Regions from separate parts of the Nocardia sp. NPDC004415 genome, predicted to be linked through region 2. Evidence: riboswitches for the same ligand, from Rfam matches in the RefSeq annotation. Region 2 holds a riboswitch; each other region holds the start of a gene.
What was found. A riboswitch is a leader RNA that binds a small molecule or an ion and turns the genes downstream of it on or off. The one in region 2 is predicted to bind cobalamin.
Positions count from the first base shown of each region.

Region 1: another riboswitch for cobalamin. It lies ahead of ACWEMY_RS12615 (ABC transporter substrate-binding protein); the one in region 2 lies ahead of metE (5-methyltetrahydropteroyltriglutamate--homocysteine S-methyltransferase).
Region 3: another riboswitch for cobalamin. It lies ahead of cobN (cobaltochelatase subunit CobN); the one in region 2 lies ahead of metE (5-methyltetrahydropteroyltriglutamate--homocysteine S-methyltransferase).

Region 1 is NZ_JBSGDP010000020.1:52,456-62,189, forward strand. Features, by position in the region: gene ACWEMY_RS12580 (DUF7691 family protein) at 1-467, opposite strand, end outside; gene ACWEMY_RS12585 (exonuclease domain-containing protein) at 522-2,306, opposite strand; gene ACWEMY_RS12590 (haloalkane dehalogenase) at 2,436-3,296, shown strand; gene ACWEMY_RS12595 ((2Fe-2S) ferredoxin domain-containing protein) at 3,324-3,938, opposite strand; gene ACWEMY_RS12600 (ABC transporter ATP-binding protein) at 3,935-4,723, opposite strand; gene ACWEMY_RS12605 (FecCD family ABC transporter permease) at 4,720-5,787, opposite strand; gene ACWEMY_RS12610 (FecCD family ABC transporter permease) at 5,784-6,782, opposite strand; gene ACWEMY_RS12615 (ABC transporter substrate-binding protein) at 6,779-7,816, opposite strand; cobalamin riboswitch at 7,845-8,035, opposite strand; gene ACWEMY_RS12620 (TerD family protein) at 8,082-9,389, opposite strand; gene ACWEMY_RS12625 (glucosyl-3-phosphoglycerate synthase) at 9,617-9,734, shown strand, end outside.
Region 2 is NZ_JBSGDP010000099.1:264-9,997, reverse strand. Features, by position in the region: gene recG (ATP-dependent DNA helicase RecG) at 1-1,986, shown strand, start outside; gene ACWEMY_RS28345 (short-chain fatty acyl-CoA regulator family protein) at 1,988-3,412, opposite strand; gene metE (5-methyltetrahydropteroyltriglutamate--homocysteine S-methyltransferase) at 3,664-5,928, opposite strand; cobalamin riboswitch at 6,064-6,267, opposite strand; gene ACWEMY_RS28335 (pyruvate carboxylase) at 6,551-9,734, shown strand, end outside.
Region 3 is NZ_JBSGDP010000031.1:22,667-32,400, reverse strand. Features, by position in the region: gene cobG (precorrin-3B synthase) at 1-526, opposite strand, end outside; gene ACWEMY_RS16615 (hypothetical protein) at 666-1,343, shown strand; gene ACWEMY_RS16610 (MerR family transcriptional regulator) at 1,377-2,663, shown strand; gene ACWEMY_RS16605 (hypothetical protein) at 2,697-3,185, shown strand; cobalamin riboswitch at 3,215-3,341, shown strand; gene cobN (cobaltochelatase subunit CobN) at 3,381-7,019, shown strand; gene ACWEMY_RS16595 (acyl-CoA thioesterase domain-containing protein) at 7,081-7,947, shown strand; gene ACWEMY_RS16590 (hypothetical protein) at 7,925-8,260, opposite strand; gene ACWEMY_RS16585 (hypothetical protein) at 8,365-8,814, opposite strand; gene ACWEMY_RS16580 (Sir2 family NAD-dependent protein deacetylase) at 8,935-9,734, shown strand, end outside.

The sequences.
Region 1 (9,734 bases), on a different contig from region 2:
CACTCGGCCAGCTGTTCCTCGCACCTCCGCTTACCGATGTGGCCCCAGCCGTTCTCCTCCGTGCTGGGGAACGGGCCCTCGCCGTTCATGTCGGCGGCCAGACTCAGGATCACATCGGGCAGGCCGTCGTAACCGAACCAGAAGCTCACGCCTCCGATGCCCGCACCCAGTTCGGCGCAGATCGACTCGAGCGCGGAGACATAGGCGTGCGCGTGACTCTCTGTATACGGCCCACCGGCGAAGATCGCTCGCAGCGCGCGAGGCGCCTGGGCGTCCTCGCACAGGTAGCACTCCTCGCACTCGGCACCCTCGCACTCGGGGAGACCGCACGGTTCGCAGCACTCGTCCTCCGCATCGTGCTCGGGCAGATCCGCCAGCAGCCGTCGGAGGAATTCCTCGTCCCCGGAACCGATGACGGCCTCGAGGTCCGCCAGGTCGACGAGATACACCTGCAAGATATGTGACACGTCGCGAATCCTATTCGGCCGCAACGACACTCACACCGAGCGCTGTCCCCGAGGTCAGTCGGCGACCTCCACGCCGTAGCGATCGACGAGAGCGGCCAGATCGGTTTCGTAGCCCTGGCCGACCGCCCGCAGGCGCCAGGTGTCGGCCCGCAGGTAGAGCTCGGCGAGCAGCAGGGTGCGTTCCGTGGTCGCCGCGTCGAGGGTGGCACGCAACAGGGTGCTCGATTCGGGGCCGGTGGCGATCTCCAGCTCGACGGCACCGACCTCGCCGAAGGTGCGACCCACGCCGTCGAGCGCGGCGGCGAACACGACGCGTCGGCAGTGTTCGGGCAGATCTTCGAGGGTGATCGTGATGGCCTGCTCGTTCGGGCCGTCCTCGGACAGCCGGGCGCCGGGCGCTTCGGGCTGGTTGTAGAACACGAAATCGTCGGAATCGGTGACTTTTTCGGTGTCGTCCACCAGGAAGGCGACGAGGTCGACGGCCTGGTCGTCGAGCTGATTCCAGGTGGCACGCAGTGCCCAGGTGCGGTCGGTGGCGGGTAGGTCGACCACCTGGCCGCGCGACAGCTGTGTCACGTCCGGTTCCGGGGCCGGTTGCTCGCGGGGTGCGGTGGCGCCGGATTCGAGCAGTCGCGGTCCGTGGACGGTGAGCGCGAGGTCGGCTGCCTTGTGCAGGCGGCGGTCGGTGTCGCCGCCGTCGAGCACGAGCAGATCGGTCACCGTCGCCGAGAGGTTCACCGCGACCGAGCCGCCCAGCGCGACGATCCGCGCCCGCGCGGCGGCGGCCTCGTCGTGGGTGCCGCCGAGGACCAGCACCCGGCGCCCCGACAGCGGACCGGTCGGCGGCCGGGGACGCGGCGCGGTTCGGCCCTCGACGGCCGGACGGGGCTGTCCTGTGGCCGAGCGGGGCTGTCCCGGTTCGATGGCGTCGAGCAGGGCGAGGAAGCGCGCCTCGCCGACGATCGGAGTGGCGAATTCGGCTGCCTTGCGGGCTTTCCCGCTCCCCGAGGCCGCATCGTCGGTGACGAGCACGCTCGTGCGCCTGCTCACCGCCCCGGTCACATCGAGCCCGGCGGCCTCGGCACGGGCGACCAGTTCCTCCCGGTCGATGCGGGTCTCGCCGGTGAAAGCGACCTTCATGCCCTGCCGCAGCGGCCCTCCGGCGGGCATCGTGCCCGGATAGGCGAAGGCGCACGGCTGTTTCGGGCCGCGCCGCTGGACGGGCCAGCGGGGTCCGGCGGCGCGGGCTGTGTCGTCGGCGCAGTCGAGCAGCGGTGCGGCGATACCCAGGTGCGCGGCATCGGCGATCAAGGCGCGCAGCACCTGAACGAGCACCCGGGAGTCGTCGAGGGCGTCGTGGGCTTTGCGCTGGGGCACACCGTAATACGACGCGAGCGTGCCCAGCTTGTAGTCCGGGGTCGGTGGCGCCACCCGCCGGGCCAGCGCGAGGGTGCACAGGCGGCGGTCCACCGGCAGCCGAGCACCTGTCCTGGCGAACTCCCTGGCGAGGAATCCGTAGTCGAACAACGCGTTGTGCGCCACCAGCACCCGGCCGTCGAGCAACCCGGACAGGCGGTCACGCACCTGACCGAACTCCGGCGATCCACGCAGCACGTCGGCGGTCAGGCCGTGGATGTGGACCGGTCCGGGATCACAGCCGGGATCGAGCAGCGTGTGGAACTCCTCGCTCACCCGGCCCGCACTGTCGAGGGTGAGTGCCGCGACCGAGAGCACCCGGTGCTGGTGCGGCCGCAGGCCCGAGGTCTCGACGTCCACGACAGTGAACGCGCCGAACCCGGCCACCTGCTGTTGCTCGTCGTCCTGTGTCATCACCCGCATGAGCTTCGCATCGTAGACGGCCGCCGAAATGTTGCGGGCCACTTCGTGATTCCCGCTCCCGCACCGGCGATCCCGCACCCCCGCGGCCGTGCATTAGGGTGCAGCGAGGATGTCCGAGGGGGAGGCCCGATGCTGATCGATTTCGTTCCCGACCAGAGTCTGTACCCGTTCCGGTCGCGCTGGTTCGACGCGTCCGCAGGACGGGTGCACTACATCGACGAGGGATCGGGACCGCCGATCCTGTTCTGTCACGGCGCGCCGGCGTGGAGCTTCTTGTACCGCCGGATGATCACCGCGCTGCGCGACCGATACCGGTGCGTCGCTGTCGACTACCCGGGTTTCGGTCTGTCCGAACGTCCCGCCGGCTACGGCTACACCATCACCGAACACACCGCCGTGGTCGGCGAACTCATCGATCACCTCGACCTCGACGGCTACGTCGTGGTAGGCCACGACTGGGGTGGACCCATCGGCCTCGGCGCGGCGGTACCGCGCGCGGACCGGGTACGCGGAATCACCCTGGGCAATACCGCGTTCTGGCCGATCGAGGCACCGATCAATCGGGCATTCAGCCGGGTCATGAGCAGCGGCCCGATGCGTCGGCGGATATTGGAACGCAACGTTCTCGTCGAACGCGTCCTGCTCGGTGAACTGGGCGGCGTACTCACCGATGCCGAGGCCGAGCACTACCGCGCCGTGCAACCCACCCCGGCGGCCCGCGCCGCTCTGGCCGTGACACCTGGTCAGATCCTCGCTGCCCGCCCGCTCCTGGCCCAGCTCGAGCGCGACGTGCCTGCCCTGCTCGGCGACAAGCCCGCGCTGGCGGTGTGGGGCATGAAGGACATGGTGTTCCGTCCGAAAGCCTGCCTGCCCCGCCTGCGCAGCGCCTTCACCGACCTCGAGATCCTCGAGCTGCCCCGGGCACGCCACTTCGTACCCGAATACGCACCCACTGAGATCGCGACGGCGATCACCCGGCGATTCCCGTAGCCGAGACCACCGGAACCGGGCGCTGCGCTAGGCGTCTGCTTCCGGTACCTGGTCGAGGGCGTTCGTGTGCCACTCGCCGTCGGGATAGGTGATGTAGAGCGGGCCCAGGTTGCAGGGGTTGAGGCAGCCGGTGGGGGTGACCAGGGCGGTGGGGTGGTCGCGGCGGAGGGTGCGGTGCAGTTCGGCGGCGCCGTAGACGGTGCAGCGTGGGCCGCGGCAGACGAGGATGTGGGCGGTGTGCTCGGGGATCTTCGACCAGGCCGGACTGCGGAAGGCGCGGGGGCTGGCGGTGACCGGGTCGCCGTCCGCGCGCATCAGCGCCCGCACCACCTCGGTGAAAGCCGGTGTGCCGTCGGCGCCTTCGGTGATCCGGACGTCGAGTTCGCGGGCGCGGGTCTCCTTCCAGTTGGCGACCGCGCGCGCGATCCAGGTCTCCAGGTAGCGGTCGCGGGGTACGGCCAGCGGGATCAGGGTGACCGGGATGTCGTCGCGGGCCGCGTCGTCGAGGACGTCGTGGATGGTCGGCTCGCCCTGATCGAGCAGGGCGTAGCCGATCCCGCAGGCCTCGGCCAGGGCGGTGACGGCGGGCAGGTCCACACCCGACGGGGTGGGCCGGGCCACCAGGACGTGACGGCGCGTCATCGGGCACCCACCGTGCGCCCGGCCGGAACCACCAGGGGAGTGCCGGTCATCGGGTCGTCGATCACCGCGCACCGCACCCCGAAGACCTCGGCGACGAGTTCCGGGCGCACGATCTCGGCGGGCGGCCCCTGCGCGACCACCCGGCCGTCCTTCATGGCCACCAGATGATCGGCATAGCGGGCGGCCAGGTTCAGATCGTGCAGGACGGCGATGATGGTGCGCGGCAACAGGTTGCGCAGCACATCGAGCACATCGAGCTGATGGGCCAGGTCGAGGAAGGTGGTCGGCTCGTCGAGCAGCATCACCTCCGGGTCCTGGGCGATCGCCAGCGCCAGCCAGACGCGTTGCTTCTGCCCGCCGGAGAGCTGGTCGACGGTGCGCTCGACCAGGTCGAGGGTGTCGGTCGCGGTGAGCGCCGCGCGCACCGCGGACTCGTCCTCGGCCGACCACTGCCGGAACCAGCGCTGATGGGGATGACGACCCCGCCCGACGAGTTCACCGACGGTGATGCCGTCGGGCGCGACCGGCTGCTGCGGCAGCATGCCGACCCGGCGCGCCACAGTCCGGGCCTGCTGCGGGGCGATATCGGCGCCGTCGAGCAGCACCGCCCCGACGCTGGGCCGGATCAGCCGGGCGAGGCCGCACAGCAGCGTCGACTTGCCGCAGCCGTTGCGGCCGACGATGACGGTGAACCGGCCGGGCGGGAAGTCGACGGTGGCGTCGGAGACGATCGCGGTGGCGCCGTAGGCGAGCGTGAGGGCTTCGGTGGTCAGATGTGCGGTCATCCAGCGTGTCCGATCCGGGTTGCGCGGGCGAGGAGATAGACGAGCACCGGGGTGCCGAGCAGCGCGGTCACCACGCCGACCGGCAGTTCCGCCGGGAACAACCGGCGGGCCGCCAGATCGGCCGCGACCACCAGCAGTGCCCCGGCCGCGGCGGCGGGCGCGAGTCCGGACCCGCGTTCGGCGAGCAGGCGCCGCACGATCTGCGGCGCGACCAGCGCGACGAAGGCGATGGGTCCGGCCGCGGCGGTGGCCAGGGTGGCGGCGGCCGCCGCGACGACGATCAGCACCGTGCGGTGCGGGCCGCGCCTGCCCGCCAGCGAATTCGCCAGTTCGTCGCCCAGTTCGAGCAGCGGCAGCGACCGGGCCGACACGATCAGCACCGGCACGGTCACGACGAGTGCCGCGGCGGCGAACCAGACGTGCGGCCAGTCCCGATTGGCGAGACTGCCGGTGAGCCACATCGCCGCCGTATGCGCCTGGTAGGCATCGACTCTGGTGAGCACGAAGGCGATGGCCGAGGACAGCATGGCGGTCACGCCGATACCGACGAGCACGAGCCGGTAGCCGTCGAGGCCGTCCTTGGTCGCCACCAGCAGGATCGACGCCATCGCCACGAACGCCCCGGCCAGCGCGCCACCGACCAGCCAGAGACCGGTGCCGCCGAGCACGGCGCTCACCACCAGCGCACCGAGCGACGCACCCGCGTTGATCCCGATGATCTCCGGGCTGACCAGCGGATTCGTCGCGATGCGCTGCAGGATCGCTCCCGCCAGCGCGAAGGCGGCACCCACGCACAGCCCGGTGAGCACGCGCGGCAGCCGGTCGGCGACGACCACGTCGTATTCGATGAGCGTGCCACCACCACCGAGGACCCGCAGCACGTCGGCGGTCGTGAGCGGATAGTGGCCGACGGTCAGCGACCACGCCCCCACCGCCAGTGCCGCCGCAGTGAACAGCACGGTCAGCAACGCGGACCGGCGCTGGACGCGCAGCACCGCGCGCCTGCCCGGCGAGCGCAACAGCAGGGTGTCGCGGGGCAGGACCCGGGGTTCGGTGGCCGTCACAGTGCCGCCACCTTCCGGTTGCGCACCAGATACAGGAAGAACGGCGCCCCAGCGAAGGCGGTGACGATGCCGACCTGGATCTCCTGGGGCCGCACCGCCACCCGCCCGAGGATGTCGGCGAGCAACAGCAGGGTGGGCCCGAACAGGGCCGACCAGACCAGCACCCAGCGATAGTCGGGTCCGCCGACGGCGCGGGCGATGTGCGGGACCACCAGGCCCACGAACGCGATCGGCCCCGCCACGGCCACCGCCGAACCGGCCAGCAGCACCACCGCGCCCGCCCCGGTGACGCGCACGGCGACCAACCGCGTGCCGAGCGTGCGGGCCATGTCGTCCCCGATGGCGATGGCGTTCAACGGCCGCGCCACCCCCAGGGCGAGGACCGCGCCCGCCGTGATGAAAGGCACGACCGCCCAGACCGATTCGGCCTCGGCGCGAGCCAGCGACCCGACCACCCAGAACCGGAAATTGTCGAAGGTGGTCCGGTCCAGCAGCGTGATGGCCGTGGTGATCGAGGCGCACAGCGCGGTGCACGCGGCACCGGCCAGCGCCAGCTTCACCGGTGTCGCCCCACCGAAGCCCAGCGATCCCAGCGTGTAGACGAAGGCGGCGGCCACCGCGGCGCCGAGGAAGGCGAACCAGAGGAACCCCGAGGTGGTGGCCACGCCCAGTGTGCCCATGGCGAGCACGATGGCCAGCGAGGCACCGGCGTTGACACCGAGCAGCCCGGGGCCCGCGAGCGGGTTGCGGGTCAGGCCCTGTATCACCACACCGGCCAGCGCGAGCGCCACCCCCGCGAGCAGGCCCGCCACCGTTCTCGGCATCCGGATGTAGCGCACGATGCGGTCGGTGTCGGTGCCACGGAAGTCGGTGAACGCCGCGATCGCGTCGTCGAGGGCGAGCGGGTGCGTGCCGATCAGCACCGAGGCCACGCAGACAGCGGCGAGCGCGGCACCGGCCAGGAGCAGGCCGGTGCCGCGGGCGGTGCGGGTCACCGGCCGAACAGCTCGGGGTGGATCAGCTCGGCGACCAGTTCGGTCGCGTGCGCGATCCGGACACCGGCGGCCCGGTCCGCGAACAGGAACGGGTGCACCGCGCCGCCGCGCACGGCGGTCAGGTTCGCGAACGCCGGGTTGCCGACGATCTTGTCGACCTGCGGCTGCGCGTCGGCGCGGGTGTAGCTGGCCTTGCAGCACTGGCTGGTCAGGATGATGTCGGGATCGGCGGCGATGAGGGCTTCCGCACTGATCGGCACATTCCGGCGCTCGGTGAGATCGGCGAAGGCGTTCACTCCGCCCGCCGCCTCGATGATCTGGGTGACGAAGTCGATCCCGCCCGCGACGGTGTAGGACCCGTCGTCCTTGGGCGTGAGGACCGCGACCCGCGGCCGGGGGGCGTCGGCGACCTTGGCGCGCACCGCCGCGATGCGCGCGGTCAGCTGTGTGACCACTTCCTCGGCACGCTCGTCGACACCCCACAGCGCGCCCAGATCACGCAGGTCGGCGTACACATTGTCGAAGCGCACGGTCTTCGGGTCGATCGCCTCGTCGGCCAGTCCGTCCGCGCTCGGGCACAGCGGGCTCAGCACCCAGGTCCGCACACCCAGCTCGTGCAGGCTGCCGCGGGTGCCGACGCTGTTCTGCGCGGAGGCCGCGAAGACGCCGTTGTAGCCCGAGAGCACGAAATCCGGCTTCTTCGCCAGCAGTTCGTCGCGGCTGGGCAGCTTCTCGACGTAGTCCGACTTCGCCTGCGCGTCCCGGTATTCGGGCAGCACGGCCGCGTCGAGGAACGCCGTCTGCACGAGCCGGTCGGTGACGCCGAGGGCGTGCGCGATCTCGATCGAGGGCTGGTAGGCGGCGTAGATGCACTGCGGCGGGGAGCCGACGGCGACATCGATGCCGCAGTTGGCACGGGTGACGGCATTCGCGCCGGTGGTGGCCGGTGCGGGCGGGCCACCGCACCCGGCAACGACGATCGCGCAGGCGATCAGCGCGCCGGTACGCAGGCGCGCGACAACAGAGGAGGTCAAGAGACGGCCTTCCAGGTCCTCGTGGAATGGGTACTGCGTGGCCGTGGCCGGTCTCCTGGCTGACGGGATGGCGCGCGACGGATCAGCCTTCCCAGGGCATGCCCCAGTGGCCCCGGACGGCATCGGCCGCCCGGATCGATCAGTCGCTCCCGATCACAGTGGCGAGGGCCGCATCGGTTTCGCACCGATTTCCCGAACACCACGGCTCGGGGACTGTACCAAGATCGGAAACCGGACGGTCGGGCCGGATGGTCGAATTGTCCGATCAGCGAGGATCGGGGCAGGTTCCCGCGTACCGGGTCAGGCCGAGACCGTTCTTGCCTTTGCTGCGCCCGACCGGCCCGTTCTTGGCCGAACGGACCCAGGCACCAGCGGTGTCGAGCACGGGCATGCGTTCGCTGAAGGCGCGGCTGTAGCGGGTGGTGCCGTCGACGGTGAGGATGCCCTCGCGCACGTCGATGTGGGCGACGGTGGCCCAGAAGGAGTTCTTGCCGTTGCCGATCAGCACGGTGATCTGGTCGGCGTCGGCGCCCGGCAGCCCGTCGGGCCCGGGGCGGCCGTAGCGCACGCGCACGCGGGGACGGCCGAAGGTGTCGATGGCGCCCGCGCCGTTGTCGACGGACTGGTAGACGTTGAGCAGCAGGTCACCGTTCTCGGTCGGGCGCACGACGACCTGTTCGGTGGCGGGCCGGTTGTTAGCGCCGGGGCCGCGGGAATCACCCTGGTGGTGCAGGAACGGCCAGACGGCCAGATCGCCCTGATGACCTTTCTCGCCGCTGATCACCACGTAGTCACCGGTGATCTCGTTGCGGCAGAAGAAGTACACGTCCAGATCGCCGGTGCCGTAGCGGGTGACCTGCCCGTCGGGCGCGTAATGCGCACCGCGGCCGTCCCATTCGAGACCGACGGTGAGAACGTACCCGGGGTCACCCTTGCGCAGGTCGATGCTGGCGCGGCGGTCGGGTGAGTCCTTGGTGAGGACCACATCGACCTTGCGCAGATCCACCTGCGGTGCCGCCGGCGCGGGCGCCGCGACGGGCTGCACAGGTGCCGAGTCCTCGGCGGGCTCCTCGTCGACGACGATCCCGTGCTCGGTCGCGAAGGCCGCGAGCCCCGCGCTGTAGCCCTGCCCGATCGCGTCGAGCCGCCACCCGTCGCCCCGCCGGTACAGCGCCACCGCCTGCAACACCGTCTCGCTCGTCAGATCCGGCGGCGTGAACGTCATCGACTGCCCCTCACCCGCGACGGTGACCCGCAGACCACGCACCTCGCCGAACCGGATGCCCTGCGCCTCGGTACTACCCGCGATCACGACCCGGTGGATGTCGTCCGGCAGCGCCGCCAGATCCACCGACACCACCGCGTCGGACTCCATCCGCACTCCCGGCGCGACGGGATTGTTGAAGAACACGAAATCGGCGTCGGAGCGGACCACACCGTCGGCGGTCACCAGCACCGCCGACACGTCCACCGCCCCGGCGGGCTCGGCGAGGTCGAGCCGGATCGTGTACCGCCGCTCCCCCAGATCCGTCTTGGACCCCTTGGTCACCTCGACCACCGTCGCCGCGCTCATGCCCTACCTCCGTCGACCCCACCGGCCGGTGATCCGCACCAGGCTTTTCCGTTCGTAAGGGTACTCGTGTCGGCGGATTCCGATCGGTCTCCGGAGACGAACCCGCCAGCCCTCGACTGTGCGTTCACCTGTCGACACCACCACGGCGGCCGGGATCGGTTGGCTCCGGTCACAGGATCCGCGGTGATCGGTGGCGGGTCCGGGCGGGGTGTCGTTCACTGGTCGGCATGAACGTCCGTGAACTGATCGACCGTAAGTCCGGTCGCCGGATCTCGGTGGTGGTGCCCGCGCTCGACGACGAGGACACGGTCGCCGGAGTGGTCGCCTCGGTCCGGCCGCTGCTCG
Region 2 (9,734 bases):
TTCTTCAACGGTGACAAGGTGCGCTATCTGGTGAAAGAGGGTGTGCGGGCGATGATGTCGGGCACCGTGCACTGGTGGCGGCCCGACCGCTGGAACCTCTCGCACCCGGACTATCTGATCCTGCCCGACAAGGCCGAGGCGGGGGTGGAGGAGCTCACCTCGGTGCGTGGCAGCGGTGCGCTGCGCGGGCTGGCGCAGAGCGCCAAAGGTGCCGGGGGAGTGGACGCCTCGTTCTTCGAACGCGAATTCGTGCCGGTGTATCCGGCGACGGCCAAGGTGCAGAGCTGGGATCTGCTGGCCTGTATCCGCCAGGTGCTCGACCAGCTCGACCCGATCGAGGACCCGCTGCCCGCCGACCTGCGCGAGGAACGTGACCTGCTCGAGGTCACCGACGCGCTGCGCCTGATCCACCTGCCCGAACACAAGCTCGATATCGAAAGGGCCAGGGAGCGGCTGCGTTTCGACGAGGCGCTGGCCCTGCAACTGGTGCTCGCCGAACGCCGTCACGAGGTCGAGGGCCGCACCGCGCCCGCCTGCCCGCCGCGAAACGACGGCATCGCCGCCGCCTTCGACGAGCGCCTGCCGTTCGAGCTCACCGAGGGCCAGCAGCAGGTGATCGACGAGATCGGCGCCGATCTGTCGCGCACCCGCCCGATGCACCGCCTGCTCCAGGGTGAGGTGGGCTCGGGCAAGACCATCGTGGCGCTGCACGCGATGCTCCAGGTGGTCGACTCCGGCCGTCAGTGCGCGCTGCTCGCACCGACGGAAGTGCTTGCCGCCCAGCACTATCGGTCGCTGCGCGCGATGCTCGGCGACCTGGGTACGGCGGGCGAACTCGGCGCGGGTGAGCACGCCACCAAAGTGGTGCTGCTGACCGGGTCCATGTCGACCTCGGCCCGCAAGGCCGCGCTGCTGGACGCGGTGACCGGCGAGGCGGGCCTGGTGATCGGCACGCACGCCCTCATCCAGGACGCGGTCGAGTTCTTCGACCTGGGCCTGGTGGTGGTCGACGAACAGCACCGCTTCGGCGTCGAGCAGCGAGATGCCTTGCGCGCCAAGGCCAAGAACGGCATCAGCCCGCATCTGCTGGTGATGACGGCCACCCCCATTCCGCGCACCATCGCCATGACCACCCTGGGCGACCTGGAGACCTCCACGCTCACCCAGCTGCCCAGGGGCCGTTCGCCGATCACCTCGAGAGTCGTCGCGCGCAAATTGCATCCGGGCTGGGTGGAGCGCGCGTGGGAACGGATCCTGGAAGAGGTCGGGCAGGGCCGCCAGGCGTATGTGGTGTGCTCACGCATCGGTGAGGACCCCGACGCGCCGCCCGCCAAGGGTAAGAAGGCCGCCAAGCAGGAGGAGAAGGAGGGCCCGACCACCCAGGCCGCCGTGGACATGTACGAAACGCTGAGCGCGGGGCCGCTGGCCGGGGTCAGGGTCGGGCTGCTGCACGGGCGGCTGCCGTCCGACGAGAAAGATCACGTGATGCGCCAGTTCAACGACGGCGCCATCGACGTGCTGGTGTGCACCACGGTGGTCGAGGTGGGTGTCGACGTACCCAATGCCACGGTCATGGTGATCGTCGACGCCGACCGCTTCGGCGTGAGCCAGCTGCACCAGTTGCGCGGCCGCATCGGGCGCGGCAAGCATCCCGGCCTGTGCCTGCTGATCACCGACGCCGCGCCCGGCGGCACCGCCATGGCGCGGCTGGAAGCGGTCGCCGCCACCACCGACGGGTTCGAACTGTCGGTGCTGGACCTGCGTCAGCGTCGTGAGGGCGACGTGCTCGGCTCCGCGCAGTCCGGCACGGCCCGGTCGCTGCGACTGCTGTCGCTGCTCGACGACCTCGAGGTGATCACCGCCGCCCAGGACCTGGCCCGGCAGGTGGTCGCCGAGGACCCCGGCCTGGTCAAGCATCCGGGCCTGGCCGGGATGATGCACGCCGCCGTGGACGGCGAGCGCATCGAATACCTGGCCAAGTCCTGAGTCAGCGCGGCAGCCGGGGGTAGGGCAGATCGGTGCTGGTGTGCTCGGCCACCGCGAGCGCGCGGCCGATCTGCGGGAACGCCCGCTGCGGGCAGGACGGACGCTCGCACACCTTGCAGCCCGCGCCGATCGGCACGGCCACCTGCGGGTCGTCGAGCTGGATGCCCTGCGAGTACACCAGCCGGTCGGCGTACTCGATATCGCAGCCCAGCGCGATGACGAAGTTCTTCGACGCACCGCCGAAACCCTGCGGCGCGGGCGGGGTGGTGCGCGCGATCCACAGGTAGCGGCGCCCGTCGGGCATCTCCGCGATCTGGGTGAGGATGCGTCCCGGATGAGCGAACGCCTCGTGGGTGACCCACAGCGGGCAGCTGCCACCGACCCGGGAGAAGTGGAAGGCGGTGGCGGACTGGCGTTTCGAGATATTGCCCGCCCGGTCGGTGCGTACCAGGAAGAACGGCACCCCGCGCTGCCCCTGCCGTTGCAGGGTGCTCAAGCGATGGCAGACCGTCTCGAAACCCACCTCGAAACGCAGGGCGAGCAGGTCGACGTCGTAGCGCAGTTCCTCGGCCGACCGCAGGAACCGGCCGTAGGGCAGGATCAGCGCCCCGGCGAAGTAGTTGGCCAGCCCGACCCGGGCCAGCGTCCGCGATTCGCCGGTGAGCGCACGGGATTCGGCGAGCACATTGTCGATCTCGCGGCCGTAGAGCAGCAGGCCGAGGGTCGAGGCGATCTGGAAGGCGCGCTGGCCCGGGCGCAGCCTGCGAGCCAGGGTGAGCGTGCGGGTGTCGGGGTCGTAGTGGCGTTTCGGGATGGTCGGGTCGGCGCCGTCGCCGCGCACCAGCACCGTCACCCCGGCGCGTTCCTCGGCGATGCGGGCCAGCTGGCGGTCCAGCGAGCCGATGCTGAGCCCGGATTCCTCGAACAGTTGCTCGGCGGCGTGATCGAGGGTGGAGATGTGATTGCGGTGGTCGTAGAAGAAGTCGCGCACGTCCTCGTAGGGCATCGGGGTGCCGGGGGCGCCGCTGGGGTTCTCCACCCGCGAGGACAGCAGGTCGAGCTGGTCGGTGGCCGCGCGCAGCCGCCGGTGCATGGCGATGACGATGCGCGCCACCTCCGGCAGCCGCGTCGCCAGTTCCTCGACCTCGGTGATCGGCGCGGTGTCGCCACCGCCTGCTGCCTCGACCAGGACCTCGTGCAGATCCGAGACCAGGCGCGCGTCGGAGTCGGCGGCGAAGAACTGGACATCCAGGTCGAAGGTCGAGTTCAGTTTCAGCAGAACGGGAATGGTGAGCGGGCGCTGGTCGCGCTCGAGCTGGTTGAGATAGCTGGGTGACAGATCCAGCGATTTCGCCAGCGCCGCCTGGGTCATCCGCCGTTCTTCGCGCAGCCGTCGTAGCCTGGCCCCCGCGTACATCTTCCGCACGCCGAAGATCCTAACGCTCAGGGTTCGCAACGTTTGCTGAAAGTGGCGATTACCTCGGGAGATGTCCAGTCCAGCAAGGGATTTTATCTGTTACTACTTGTGCGTAACGTGCGAAGAGCCGCAGGGCGGTTCGATCTCCCCCTCATGAAGACCGAAACGCCCCGCGGCCGCGCACGCGATCCCGGACGGAAAACGCCCGCCCGGGACCGCGATTCACCAGGTGTTTCCCGGCTACCGCAGCTGTTTCCCGGCTACCGCAGCGCCGCGGCGGCGGTCACCAGATTCCGCAGCGACGCCTCGACCTCCACCGGGCCGCGGGTCTTGAGGCCGCAGTCCGGGTTGACCCAGAGACGCTCGGCGGGAACGGCTTTCAGCGCCGCCGCCAGCGAGGTGGTGATCTCCTCGACCGAGGGCACGCGCGGGGAGTGGATGTCGTAGACGCCCGGGCCGACGCCGAGCGCGAAGCCCGCCGCGTTCAGGTCGTCGAGGACCTCCATGTGTGAGCGCGCCGCCTCGATGGAAGTGACATCGGCGTCCAGGCCCGCGATGGCCGAGATGACCTCACCGAACTCCGAGTAGCACAGGTGGGTGTGCACCTGGGTGGTGTCGGCGACACCGGCGGTGGACAGGCGGAACGAGTCCACCGACCACTGCAGGTAGGCGGGCTGGTCGGCCGCACGCAGCGGCAGCAGCTCGCGCAGGGCGGGCTCGTCGACCTGGATCACCCGGGTGCCCTGGGCCTCCAGGTCCACCGTCTCGTCGCGGATCGCGAGGGCCACCTGGCGGGCCGACTCGCCCAGCGGCTGGTCGTCGCGCACGAACGACCAGGCCAGGATGGTGACCGGACCGGTGAGCATGCCCTTGACCGGCTTGGTGGTCAGCGACTGGGCGTAGCCGATCCACGACAGCGTCATCGGCTCGGGACGCGAGACGTCACCGAACAGGATCGGCGGACGCACGCAGCGGGTGCCGTAGGACTGCACCCAGCCGTTGTCGGTGGCGGCGAAGCCGTCGAGCAGCTCGGCGAAGTACTGCACCATGTCGTTGCGCTCGGGCTCGCCGTGCACCAGCACGTCCAGGCCCAGCTTCTCCTGCAGGGTGATCACCTCGGCGATCTCGGCCTGCATCCGGCGGACGTACTCGGCCTCGTCGATCTCGCCCTTGCGCAGCGCGGCGCGAGCCAGACGGATGGCCGAGGTCTGCGGGTAGGAGCCGATGGTGGTGGTCGGCAGCACCGGCAGGTCGAGGTGCTCGCGCTGCAGGGCGCGGCGCTCGTCGGCGGGCAGGCGGTTCAGGTCGCTCTCGTCGAGCGCGGCCAGGCGCGCCCTGACCTGCTCGACGTGCAGGCGCGGATCGGTGCGCCGCGACTCGGCGGCGTCGCGCGCGGCGGCCAGTTCGGCGGCCACGGCGTCGGTGCCGGTGGTCAGCGCGGTGGCCAGCACCCGCACCTCGGCGACCTTCTCGGCGCCGAAGGCCAGCCACGAGCGCAGCCGCTCGTCGAGCCCGGTCTCGGGGGTCAGCGAGTACGGCACGTGCAGCAGCGAGGACGAGCTGGACACGGCCACCGACCCGGCGCTGCCCAGCAGCGTGCCCAGGGTGCTCAGCGCGGCGTCGAGATCGGTGCGCCAGATGTTGCGGCCGTCGACCACGCCCGCCACCACCAGCTTGTTCGCCAGCGCGGGCAGCGCGGCGAGATCGGCGACCCGGGTGCCCGCGGTGAAGTCGACCGCCACACCCTCGACAGCGGTGTCGGCCAGCGCGCCCAGGGCGGCGTCGGGGTGCCCGAAGTAGGTGGCGACCAGGATCGCCGGGCGCCGGTCCACCGCCGAGAGCTGGGTGTAGGTGTCGCGCACGAGGGCGACCTCGGCGTCGGTGAGGTCGGTGACCAGCACCGGCTCGTCGATCTGCACCCACTGCGCGCCCGCGTCGGCGAGCTGGGTGAGCAGGTCGGTGTAGAGGGCGATGAGCTCCGGCAGCCGGTCCAGGGCCGCGCCGTCGGCGGACTTGGCCAGCTTCAGGAAGGTGATCGGGCCGACCACCACCGGGCGGGGCGCCACGCCGAGCTCGATCGCCTCGGCCAGCTCGGCGAGGAGCTTGTCGGGGTTGAGCGAGAAGACGGTGGCGGCGTCGATCTCCGGGACCAGGTAGTGGTAGTTGGTGTCGAACCACTTGGTCATCTCGAGCGGGGCCACGGTGTCGATGCCGCGCGCGGCCGCGAAGTAGCGGTCCAGCGGGTCGGCGATCCCGGCCACGCGCGGCGGCAGCGCGCCGAGCAGCACGGCGGTGTCGAGCACCTGGTCGTAGTAGGAGAAGGTGCCCACCGGCACCGAGTCCAGGCCCGCGGCCTGCAGCTCGAGCAGCTGGGCGCGGCGCAGCTCGCGGCCGACGGTGTGCAGGTGGCCCGCGTCGGCGCGGCCGGCCCAGTAGGCCTCGGTCGCGCGCTTGAGTTCCCGGTTCGGGCCCACCCGGGGCAGACCGAGAACCGTTGCGGTGAAAGGAGTGTGCGAAACAGTCACGGAAGTTTCTCCAGTGCGGTACGGACGGCCCTCACCATGCGGGCAGACGCCAACCGCCGGACCTTCCGTCGCGCACGCGGCAGGTCTGTGGGTGGTCCGCGCGCCCGATCCACGAGGCGGTGGCCGCCGGATACGGCGTATCCGGCACAGTCGGCAGGTCTTCGGACTCGCGGGCACCGGTCGTGTGTGTCGACCGACCTACTGGCCGTCGCTTCCCAAGCCTTGGACTCAGTGCGTGATGACGGCGGTCGTTCCTGCATACCGCTGCGGGACAGTCCCGGATTCCCACCGGGTTCCCTCTTCACCCGGCGCCGGGGAACCGGCGGCGGGCTTCGACACCGGCGCGGGAGGTCGGGGCTCCGACTCTTCCACCGCGCAGGCGAACCAGCTGCACCCACCAGCATAGGGGGTCGCGGGCCCGACGCTCACCCGGACGTCTCGAACAGGGGCGTGACCTGCGCGTTGCCGCCGCATCGCCGACCGCACGGGCGGGTGACTCCCGCGGTGAGATGTGACGGTCCGATTACCGCGACTTCGCAGGTCGGGGAGTGTTCGGTGTGAAGACTGTGGCGAAGTCACCTTGCGTGCCGAACCCCGCTCGCGGGCCGGGTACCGTAGGCCAATGTTCTCGAAAGTCTTGGTCGCCAATCGCGGCGAGATCGCCATCCGCGCCTTCCGCGCCGCCTACGAACTAGGCATCGGAACGGTCGCGGTGTTCCCGTATGAGGATCGCAACTCCGTGCACCGTCTCAAGGCGGCCGAGTCGTATCAGATCGGTGAGGAAGGTCACCCCGTGCGGGCCTACCTCTCGATCGAGGCGATCGTCGAGGCGGCCAAGTCGGCCGGCGCCGACGCGATCTACCCGGGATACGGCTTCCTGTCGGAGAATCCCGATCTGGCCGCGGCCTGCGCGCGCGAGGGCATCACCTTCATCGGGCCCTCGGCCGAAGTGCTCGAGATGGCGGGCAACAAGGCCACCGCGATCGAGGCCGCCCGGGCCGCGGGCCTGCCGGTGCTGAAGTCCAGCGAACCCTCGGCCGACATCGAGCAACTGCTGGCCGCCTCGGCGGAGCTCGAGTACCCGATCTTCGTCAAGGCCGTCGCCGGCGGTGGTGGCCGTGGCATGCGCCGGGTCGCCGCGCCCGAGCAGCTGCGCGAGTCGATCGAGGCCGCCTCCCGCGAGGCCGAATCGGCCTTCGGCGACCCGACCGTGTTCCTCGAGCAGGCCGTGGTGAACCCCCGCCACATCGAGGTGCAGATCCTGGCCGACCAGCACGGCAATGTGATGCACCTGTTCGAGCGCGACTGTTCGGTGCAGCGCCGCCACCAGAAGGTGATCGAGCTCGCGCCCGCGCCCAACCTGGACCCCGCACTGCGCGAACGCATCTGCGCCGACGCCGTGGCCTTCGCCCGGCAGATCGGCTACAGCTGCGCAGGCACGGTGGAGTTCCTGCTCGACGAGCGCGGCAACCACGTGTTCATCGAGATGAACCCGCGTATCCAGGTCGAGCACACGGTGACCGAGGAGATCACCGATGTCGACCTGGTGCAGGCCCAGATGCGCATCGCGGCGGGGGAGACCCTGGCCGATCTCGGCCTGAGCCAGGAGACGGTCTCGATTCGCGGCGCGGCCCTGCAGTGCCGGATCACCACCGAGGACTCGGCCAACGGTTTCCGCCCGGACACCGGTCGCATCACCGCCTACCGCACCCCCGGCGGCGCCGGTATCCGCCTCGACGGCGGCGCCAACCTGGGCGCGGAGATCGGCGCCTACTTCGACTCCATGCTGGTCAAGCTCACCTGCCGTGGCCGCGATCTGCCCGCCGCGGCCGCGCGCGCTCGCCGCGCCCTGGCCGAATTCCGCATCCGTGGCGTGACGACCAATATCCCGTTCCTGCTGGCCGTGCTCGACGATCCCGATTTCCAGGCGGGCCGGGTCACCACCTCGTTCATCGACGAGCGCCCGCAGTTGCTCACCTCGCGCGGGTCGGCCGACCGTGGCACCAAGATCCTGAGCTACCTCGCGGACGTGACCGTCAACAAGCCGCACGGTGAGCGGCCCACCACGGTGTACCCGTACGACAAGCTGCCCGCCATCGATATGACGCTGCCGCCGCCGGACGGGTCACGTCAGCGGCTGTTCACCCTCGGTCCCGACGGTTTCGCCCGGGCGCTGCGTGAGCAGAAGGCGCTCGGCGTCACCGACACCACCTTCCGTGACGCCCACCAGTCGCTGCTGGCCACGCGGGTGCGCACCAACGGTCTGCTCGGCGTGGCCGGGCACGTCGCGCGGCTGACCCCGGAACTGCTCTCGATCGAGGCATGGGGTGGCGCGACTTACGATGTGGCGCTGCGGTTCCTGCACGAGGACCCGTGGGAGCGTTTGGCCGCACTGCGCGAGGCCGTGCCGAACATCTGCTTGCAGATGCTGCTGCGTGGGCGTAACACCGTGGGTTACACGCCGTACCCGGAGCAGGTGACCCGGGCGTTCGTCTCCGAGGCGGCGACCACCGGTATCGATATCTTCCGGATCTTCGACGCGCTCAACAATGTCGACCAGATGCGCCCGGCCATCGACGCGGTGCGCGAAACCGGTACGGCCATCGCGGAAGTCGCGTTGAGTTACACCGGTGATCTGCTCGATCCCGACGAGCAGCTCTACACCCTCGACTACTACCTGAAGCTCGCCGAGCAGATCGTGGACGCTGGTGCGCACGTCTTGGCGATCAAGGACATGGCCGGGCTCCTTCGCGCACCGTCGGCCGCGAAACTGGTGACGGCGCTGCGCAGCAATTTCGATCTGCCGGTGCATGTGCACACCCATGACACTCCCGGCGGTCAGCTCGCTACCTACCTGGCCGCGTGGCAGGCCGGTGCCGATGCCGTGGACGGTGCGTCGGCGGCCATGGCCGGGACCACCTCGCAGCCTGCCCTGTCGGCGATCGTCGCGGCCGCCGCGCACACCGAGCGCGACACCGGCCTGAATCTGCAGAATGTCTGCGATCTGGAGCCGTATTGGGAGGCGCTGCGGAAGGTGTACGCGCCGTTCGAGTCCGGGCTTCCGGCGCCGACCGGGCGTGTGTACACGCATGAGATTCCGGGTGGTCAGCTGTCGAATCTGCGTCAGCAGGCGATCGCTTTGGGTCTGGGTGACCGGTTCGAGGAAGTCGAGGCCAAGTACGCGGCGGCGGACCGGTTGTTGGGTCGTCTGATCAAGGTGACGCCCTCGTCGAAGGTGGTCGGTGACCTGGCTTTGGCGCTGGTGGGTTCCGGTGTGGAGATCGAGGACTTCGCCGCTGATCCGGGTCGTTATGACATTCCGGATTCGGTGATCGGTTTCCTGCGTGGTGAGCTCGGTACCCCGGCCGGTGGCTGGCCGGAACCGTTCCGTAGCAAGGCGCTGGCCGGGCGTAACGAGCCCAAGCCCGAGGTGCCGCTGAGCCCGGCGGATCAGAAGGGACTGGATGGTTCCTCGCTGGAGCGTCGCGACACGCTCAACCGGTTGCTGTTCCCCGGCCCGGCCGCGGAGTTCCGGAGCCACCGGGAGAAGTACGGCGACACCACGGGTCTGTCGGAGAACCAGTTCTTCTACGGATTGCGCCGCGGTGAAGAGCATCGGGTGCAGCTCGAGAAGGGTGTCACGCTGCTCATCGGCTTGGAGGCGATCTCGGAGCCGGATGAGAAGGGTATGCGCACGGTCATGTGCATCATGAACGGGCAGTTGCGCCCGGTCGCGGTGCGTGATCGTTCGATTGCCTCGGAAGTTCCGGCGGCGGAGAAGGCCGACAAGAACAACCCCGGCCATA
Region 3 (9,734 bases), on a different contig from region 2:
TCGCGTCCACCCGCACGCCGGTGTCGGTGCCCGCGAGCAGCAGCGCGAACCGGTCGGCGGCGACCGCCTGGACGCCGATGTCACCGCGCAGCGTGCTCACGTCGCCGCGGCCGTCGTCGAGGGTGAACAGCACCCGGCCCGGCAGCTCGGCCAGCCGCGGGTCACCCAGCAGGCCGGTGTCGAGGTCGGCGGCGAGCCCGTGCACCTCGGCGAACCCACCCACCCGGCCCGACAGCGGCGAGGCGACGATATTGCGCACCCGCTCGTGGGTGGCGCTGGGCAGCAGCCCGGCGGCGTCGAGCCGTGACGCGAGCTCGCCGGGGTCGCGGACCTGGCGCAACTGGATGTTGCCGCGCGAGGTGAGCTCGAGATTGCCGTTCCCGAGATCGCGGGCGGCGTCGGCCAGCGTCTGCACCTGCTCCGGCGTCAGCCGGCCGCCGGGCACCCGGATGCGCGCGAGCGGCCCGTCGGCGGCCTGATGCAGGCGCAGCACGCCGGGGCACGAGTCGGGAGTACTCCTGGTCATGATCCGTCCAGCCTACGACCCGGCCGATTGAGGGAGACGCGAGCGGGTAGGTCCCGGGTAGGCCGGTCCGCGTGGTCGGTTCACCTAAGGTGGACAGCGGTCCGTCGCCCGGGTTGATCACTCCAGGAGAGGTCGTCGCATGCTGCGTGAGTTCGTGGACAAGCGGGTCGTGCCCGCGCTCGACCGGGTCGCCCACGCGCAGGCACCGGTGGTGGGCCGGTATGTCGACTGGCTGGCGAAACGGCATCCCGACGACGCGCCGGTGGAACTGCTGCAGCGGCTCTCCCGGCAGTACCTGGTGGTGGTGACGGCCAGCGGTGTCACCGTGGGGCTCACCGCCGCCGTGCCGGGGGTCGGCACGCTGCTGAGCCTGGCCGCCACCGGCGTGGACACGGCCGTGTTCCTGGAGGCGTCGTCGGTGCTGTCGGTCGGCGCGGCGGCGGCCTACCAGCTCGACCCCGACGATCCGCGCCAGGCGCAGCTGGTCTCGAAGGTGGTCCTGGGCGAGGCCGGGACCAAGCTGCTCGACGAGACCGCGGGCCACAAGACCGGGCAGTGGCTCGGTGTGGTCACCGACCACATCCCCGGCCTGGCGAGCATGCCCGATTCGCCCGCCAAGCGGTTCATCGCGAACTACCTGGTCAAACGCACGCTGCTGCTGTTCGGCACGATCATCCCGGCCGGGATCGGCGCGGTCATCGGCGGCGTCGGCAACAACGCGCTCGGCCAGATGGTGGTGGCCAACGTCTACCGCAACCTCGGAACGGGCTCGCCGGAGATGGTCGGGCGCGGTACCACCACGGACTCCGGCGTTTGACCTTCGAGTCGCTCGAACCCCGATGATCAGCCGGTGCCCGAATCCGAGCTGATCACCATCGGCGCCTTCGCCCGCCTGTGCGGCCTGAGCGCCAGCGCCCTGCGCTTCTACGCCGACGCCGGGGTCCTCGTCCCCGCCGTCGTCGACGAGGCCACCGGCTACCGCTATTACGCCCCCGACCAGACCGGCACCGCGCGCCTGATCCGCCGCCTGCGCGCCCTGGACATGCCGCTACCCGCCGTCGCCGCCGTCGTCACCGAGCCCGACGCCGACCGCGCCACCGCCCTCGTCGACGCCCACCTCACCGCCCTCGACGCCCACCTGGCCTCCTTGCGCACCGCGGCCGACGCCGCCCGCGCGTCCCTGGACCGGAGTGCGTTCGCCACCCCGGAGTCTTCGGCCGACGCCTCCGGTGCCGTGCCGTCGCCGAATTCACAGATCGGGACGAGCCGGTCGGCCGAGGCCGCGAGTGGAACTGCATCCGGTCGTGCGGAACCCCGCGACACGGCGTCGGCAGAGCCGGATGCCGTCCGTGTGCGCGGACCTGTGCTCGCCGCCGCGCTCGACCAGGTCGCCACCGCCACCGTCGTGGACCCGCGGCACCCGGTGCTCGACAGCGTCCATATCGAGGCGGGGATGGCAGAACTGGTCCTCACCGCCACCGACCGCTACCGCCTGGCGACCCGCGGCGTGCGCGTCGACACGGCACCCGCCGCGCCCTGGGCGATCACCGTCGACGCCGCGGACCTGCGGGCCACGGTGTCCTGGCTGCGCCGCCAGCCCACCGTCGTCCTGCGCCCCGACGCCGCCGGTCTGCTCTGCACCACGGGCGACACGGCCGACACCGGCGGCGACGAGCGTGGCCAAGGGGATCGGAACATCCCGCGGGCGAACCGGACCGGTCCCGAATCGGGGCGCCGGTGCCGGTCTTCGGCCGAGGAGTTCCCCGACTACCGGGCGATGCTGGCGGCGCTACCCCCGGTCCGGGTGCGGGTGGTGGTGCAGCGATCCGCACTGCTCGCCGTGCTTGAATCGGTACAGGCCGCCACGGTGACGCTCGAAGCGATCCCGGGCAGCCTCCGGCTCACCGACGGGGAATCCGTCCACACCCTCGCCGCCACCGTCACCGGCCCGCCCATGACCATCCATTTCGCCGTGACCACCCTCTATCCGGCGGTGGCGGGCGCGGTCGGCCCCGACCTCATGCTCGACCTCATCGCTCCCGACCAGCCGGTCCGCGTCCGCTCCGCCGACGACGGCACCCTGCTCACCCTGGCGATGCCCCGGCGCCCCGAATCCGCCGACCCGGCAACCCACTAGCCGACTGCGCACAGTCCTGCCGAAAGGAACTCCATGACCACCCCCACCACCGACCCCGTGATGACCCGGATCACCGCCGCGGTGACCGAATCCCGTTCGGGCGACACCGATTCCGCCCGCGCCACCCTGGTCGCCCTGTGGTCCGAGATCGGCGCGGCGGGCGACCCCCTGCACCGCTGCACCCTCGCCCACTACCTCGCCGACCTCCATGACCATCCGGCCGAGGCCCTCGCCTGGGACATCCGCGCCCTCGACGCCGCCGACACCCTGACCGACGCCCGGCTCACCGAACACCACGCGGGTCTGCGGGTCGCGGGGTTCTACCCGTCGCTGCACCTCAACCTGGCCGACAACTTCCGCCGCCTCGGTGCCTTCCCCGCCGCCGGCCACCATCTCGACGCCGCGCGCGCCCACGTCGGGGCCCTCGCCGACGACGACTACGGGACGATGATCCGCCGGGCCCTGGACGAGGTCGCCGCCGCCGTGGCCGCCGGGGACACCACCGCACGCCCCACCCCCTGATCGGTCCTCCGGGGACCGGACGCGGGCTGGAAAGTTGTGGCGGCGGTGGGGCCGTTACCATCGTCATGCTCGGCGGGCGTCGAGGAAACCGGTGGAAATCCGGTGCGGTCGCGCCACTGTGAACAGCCAGACCCTCTCCGGCGAGCACACGACAACCACCCCGTTGGGCGCGTCACCCGAGGAAGGTCTCACCCTGTGATCCTGCTGCTGTCCACCTCCGACACCGATCTGCTGAGCGCGCGCGCGAGCGGCGCCGAGTACCGGTGGGGCAACCCCGCCCGGCTGCTCGTGGCGGACCTGCCGGAGCTGCTCGACGGCGCCGACCTGGTGATCGTGCGCATCCTCGGCGGCAAACGCGCCTGGGAGGAGGGCCTGGACGCGATCCGGGCCAGTGGGGTGCCGATGGTGGCCCTCGGCGGCGAGATCGCCCCCGACGCCGAACTGATGGAATGCTCCACCGTGCCGGTGGGTGTGGCCGCCGACGCGCACAACTACCTCGCCGCCGGTGGCGCGGAGAACCTGCGTCAGCTGCACCACTTCCTGTCCGACACGGTGCTGCTCACCGGCCACGGCTTCGAACCGCCGGTGCAGCTGCCCAGCTGGGGTGAGCTCGAGCGCTCGGCCCGCATCCTGGAACCGCACGCCCCGACCGTCGCGGTGGTCTACTACCGCGCCCAGCACCTGGCGGGCAATACCGGCTACATCGACGCGCTGTGCACGGCCATCGAGGCCAAGGGCGCCCGCGCGCTGCCCGTCTACTGCGCCTCGCTGCGCACCGCCGAACCGGAACTGCTCGAAGTGCTCGGCCGCGCAGACGCCCTGGTGGTCACCGTGCTCGCCGCGGGCGGCAGCAAGCCCGCCACCGCCTCGGCCGGTGGTGACGACGAAGCCTGGGACGTGGCCGCGCTGGCCGCCCTGGACGTGCCGATCCTGCAGGGCCTGTGCCTGACCAGCGGCCGCGCCCAGTGGGAGGACAACGACGACGGCCTCTCGCCGCTCGACGTGGCCACCCAGGTGGCGGTGCCGGAGTTCGACGGCCGCATCATCACGGTCCCGTTCTCGTTCAAGGAATTCGACGCCGACGGCCTGTCCACCTATGTGCCCGACGCCGAACGCGCCGCCCGGGTCGCCGGTATCGCGGTGCGCCACGCGCGCCTGCGCCACATCCCGGCCGCCGACAAACGGATCGCGATCATGCTCTCCGCGTACCCGACCAAGCACGCCCGCATCGGCAACGCCGTCGGCCTGGACACCCCCGCCTCGGCCATCCGCCTGCTCACCGAACTGCGCGCCGCGGGCTACGACCTCGGCGAACCCGGCGAGATCCCCGGCCTGGAGCAGGCCGACGGCGACGTGCTCATCCACGCCCTGATCGCCGCGGGCGGCCAGGACCCCGACTGGCTCTCGGCCGAACAGCTCGAGGGCAACCCGATCCGCATCGGCGCCGCCACCTACACCCGCTGGTTCGACTCCCTGCCCGAGGATCTGCGTGAGGCCGTGGTCGAGGCGTGGGGCCCGCCGCCCGGCGAGCTCTATGTCGACCGCTCGGCCGACAAGGACGGCGAGATCGTCATCGCGGCCCTGCGTTTCGGCAATGTGGTGCTCATGGTGCAGCCGCCCCGCGGCTTCGGCGAGAACCCGGTCGCCATCTACCACGACCCCGACCTGCCGCCCAGCCACCACTACCTGGCCGCCTACCGCTGGCTGTCCGCGCCCGACGGTTTCGGCGCCGACGCCATGGTCCATCTGGGCAAGCACGGCAACCTGGAATGGCTGCCCGGCAAGACGCTGGGCATGTCCGCCTCCTGCGGCACCGACGCCGCCCTGGGCGACCTGCCGCTGATCTACCCGTTCCTGGTCAACGACCCGGGCGAGGGCACCCAGGCCAAGCGCCGCGCCCACGCCACCCTGGTCGACCACCTGATCCCGCCGATGGCGCGCGCCGAGAGCTACGGCGACATCTCCCGCCTCGAGCAGCTGCTCGACGAGCACGCCAATATCTCCGCCCTGGACCCGGCCAAGCTGCCCGCCATCCGCCAGCAGATCTGGACGCTCATGCGCGCGGCCAAGATGGACCACGACCTGGGCCTGGCCGAACGCCCCGACGAGGACGTCTTCGACGACATGCTGCTGCACGTCGACGGCTGGCTCTGCGAGATCAAGGACGTGCAGATCCGCGACGGCCTGCACATCCTGGGCCAGGCACCCGAGGCCGAGATGGAACTCGATCTGGTGCTGGCCATGCTGCGCGCCCGTCAGCTGTGGGGCGGCGAGCAGAACGTCCCCGGCCTGCGTGAGGCCCTCGGCCTCAGCGAAGCCGGTGACGAGGCCCGTGAGCGGGTCGACGTGGTGGAATCCCGCGCCCGCGAACTCCTCGCCGCCCTGCAGGCGACGGACTGGTCGGCCGACGCCGTCGACACCCTGGTCGGCGACTACGCCACCGCGATCCTGGCCGGAGCCGACGCCACGGCGGCCGACGACACCACCCGCCTCGACGCGGTGAAGACGGTCCTGCGTTTCGCCGCCACCGAAGTCGTGCCCCGCCTGCGCGAGACCAGCGTCGAGATCGCCCGCGTCCTGCACGCCCTCGACGGTGGCTTCATTCCCGCCGGTCCCAGCGGTTCGCCCCTGCGCGGCCTGATCAACGTGCTCCCGACCGGCCGCAACTTCTACTCCGTCGACCCCAAGGCCGTCCCCTCGCGGCTGGCCTGGGAGACCGGTCAGGCCATGGCCGAATCGCTGCTGGCCCGCTACCTCGGCGACCACGGCGAGTACCCGAAGTCGGTCGGGCTGTCGGTGTGGGGCACCTCGGCCATGCGCACCTCCGGCGACGACATCGCCGAAGTCCTCGCCCTGCTGGGCGTGCGCCCGATCTGGGACGAGGCCAGCCGCCGCGTCACCTCCCTCGAGATCATCTCCCTCGAGGAACTCGGCCGCCCCCGCATCGACGTCACCGTGCGCATCTCCGGCTTCTTCCGCGATGCCTTCCCGCACGTGCTGGCCCTGCTCGACGACGCCGTCCGCCTCGTCGCCGACCTCGACGAGCCCGCCGAGTCCAATTACGTGCGCGCGCACGCCCAGTCGGACCTGGCCGAGCACGGCGACACCCGCCGCGCCACCACCCGCATCTTCGGCTCCAAGCCGGGCACCTACGGCGCGGGCCTGCTCCAGCTCATCGACTCCAAGAGCTGGCGCACCGACGACGACCTCGCGCAGGTCTACACCACCTGGGGCGGCTACGCCTACGGTCGCGACCTCGACGGTGCCCCCGCCGCCGACGACATGCGCACCGCCTACCGGCGGATCGCGGTGGCCGCCAAGAACACCGACACCCGCGAACACGACATCGCCGACTCCGACGACTACTTCCAGTACCACGGCGGCATGGTCGCCACCGTGCGCGCGCTCACCGGCAAGAACCCCGAGGCCTACATCGGCGACTCCACCCGCCCGGATGCCGTGCGCACCCGCACACTCTCGGAGGAGACCGCCCGCGTCTTCCGCGCCCGCGTGGTGAACCCGCGCTGGCTCGAGGCCATGCGCCGCCACGGCTACAAGGGCGCCTTCGAGATGGCCGCCACCGTCGACTACCTGTTCGGCTACGACGCCACCACCAATGTGGTCGCCGACTGGATGTACGAGAAGCTCACCGAGAGCTACGTCTTCGACGAGGTCAACCGCAAGTTCATGGAGCAGTCGAATCCGTGGGCGCTGCACGGGATCGCCGAGCGGCTGCTCGAGGCCGCCGAGCGCAAGCTCTGGGAACACCCCGAACAGGAGACCCTGGACCGGCTGCGCCAGATCTACCTGGAGACCGAGGGCGAACTCGAGTAGTTGCCGCCGGACTGTAATGCGTTCTAGTCTGAGGCGTATTACGGCGTAAGAAAGGGTGGCGATGAGTAGCTCTCCGGCGTACTTCACGCACACGGACGGAGTCTTCCGGCCGACTCCGTTCTCGATGAGCCTGTGGGCACCGAGCACCCTGTCCGGTCCGCCGGTCTGTGGGCTGATGGCGCGCGAGGTCGAGGGGCGGTACTGCACCGACGGCTTCGTCCCCGCGCGCCTGACCGTCGACCTGCACAAGGCGGTGCCCGCGGTGCCGCTCACCGTCGCCAGCGAGGTCATCCGCGACGGGAAGCGCGTGCGCGCGGTCTCGCTCGAGCTGCGCGCCGAGGACGCGGTGGTGGCGCGGGGCAGCGCGCTGCTGCTCCTGCGCTCCACCCAGCCGCCGGGCGAGGTGTGGCGGGCCGACCGCGACCGGCCGCTGCCCCCGCCCAGCGCGCTGGCGATGATCGACGAGGCCATGCACCTGTTCGGCAGCGACGGGCACGCCGAGGGCTGGTCACCGAAGATGACCGAGCATCAGAACGACACCCGCAAACGCAAGTGGGTGCGCAACATCCCGGTGGTCGACGGCGAGCCGGCCTCGCCGTTCTGCTTCGCCGCCATGACCGGCGAGCAGACCAGCCTGGTCACCAACTGGGGCACCGAGGGCATCGGCTTCATCAACACCGATGTCTCGATCACGTTCTCGCGCATGCCGATCGGGGTCGACATGGGGATCGAGGCGGAGAGCCACCTCAGCGACGAGGGGATCGCCGCGGGCGCGGCGGTGCTCTACGACGAGCAGGGTGCCTTCGGTATCTGCACCACCACCGCGCTGGCCAACGAGCGCCGCCAGATCCGCGGCGCGGTGATCGACGAACTGGCCGACACGATCCTGGCCGCCGGGCAGCCGGTCACACCGGATCGAGGCCGCTGAAAGCCAGCCCCACCGTGGTCGCGCACAGCACGGTGCCGACCGCGGTGGTGGCGAGCAGGTAGCCCAGCGCCAGTAGCCGGGCAGGCGGTAGCAGTGCCAGCACCACCGCCGGGATCAGCAGCACCGCCAGGGTGGCCGCCCAGCTGAGCCAGAACGCGGTCGCGATCGGCTCGAGCTCGGCGAAGGCGACCGGGCGCGGCACCGGGACCTGCCAGGCGTCCTGCACCGCGAAGGTCGCCGGGACCAGCACGAACACCGCCACGAACACACCGAGCCCGACACCCCAGCCCGCCCGCCACCGCACCTGCTCCACCCGCGTCACCTTCCCGTCCCACACCGGCCCTGCCGCTGCCATGCTGCCTCGAGTGGGCCCACCGCGCGCAGATCCACCCGTCCGGTGGCGATTCCCGGCGCTGCTCAGGCGACGGTGACCAGGAGTTCGTCGGCGAGCGTCTCCACCTTCACCACGCCCTCGTCCAGATACAGCGTCGCCGCCCGGGGCCTGCCGTCGGCGAGCGCGACCACCGACACCGCCTCCACCCGGGCACCGGCGAGCCCGGCATAGGGTTGCTCGCCGGTGACATCGAAGGCGGTGTACTTGCCCGAGGCGGCCACGTACTCGATATTGACCGGATCGACCAGCGGCTCGAACGGATCGCGCCACCGCGCCGCCCGGATCCGCAGCTCCTCGCCGTCGTGTCCGGCGTCGAGCAGCAGCGTCGAGCCGTCGTGGAAGGTGAACTCGATCGGCCCCTCGGTGCGGTCGACGTCCGTGCCGAGGACGTAGAACATCCGGCGTACGGCGACGATCGTCGCGTCGACGGCGGCCGTGAGCGCGTCGCGGCCGTGTTCGTCGTTGTCGGACATGGGTTTTCCCCTGACAGTCGATCACCGGGCGGATCAGTCATCATGTCGCCGCAGCTCACCGGCACGCAACTCCGCCCCGGCGTGTTCGCCGTCGGCACCGCGCGCTCGTAGAGTGGATCCATGGCGGACTCCTCTCCGGACGGCACCGCGGTGCGTCGCGCGGCCGGGTTGCTGGCCGGGCGCGGGGTCGTGGTGGTCACCGGCGCCGGGCTGTCCACCGACAGCGGCATCCCCGACTATCGCGGCCCGCAGTCCCCGCCGCGCACCCCGATGACCTATCAGCAGTTCGTCGGCGACGCCGCCTTCCGGCAGCGGTACTGGGCCCGCAACCACCTGGGCTGGCGCCGGATGGACGCCGCCCGCCCCAATGCCGGGCACCGCGCGCTGGCCCGCCTCGAACGCGCCGGGATCGTCGCGGGCGTCATCACCCAGAACGTCGACCTGCTGCACACCAAGGCGGGCACCCGGCGGGTGATCGACCTGCACGGCACCTACGCCGGAGTGTGCTGCCTGCGCTGCGGGGCCAGGATCTCCCGGCTCGGTCTCGCCGACCGCCTGGAAGCGGCCAATCCCGGCTTCGCCGAGGACGTCTCGGCCACCGGCATCGAGGTCGCGCCCGACGCCGACGCGGTGGTCGCCGACACCGGCCGCTTCCGCATGCTCGACTGCGCGGCCTGCGGCGGCATGCTCAAACCCGACATCGTGTACTTCGGCGAGAACGTGCCCGCCGCCAGGGCCGCCGCCGCGCTCGCGCTCGTCGACAGCGCGCGGGCGCTGCTGGTGGCGGGCTCGTCGCTGACGGTGCTGTCGGGCCTGCGGTTCGTGCGCCGCGCGGCGAACAACGGTGTGCCGGTGGTGATCGTGAACCGCGGCGGCACCCGCGGCGACGACCTGGCCACCCTGCGGATCGAGGCGGGCTG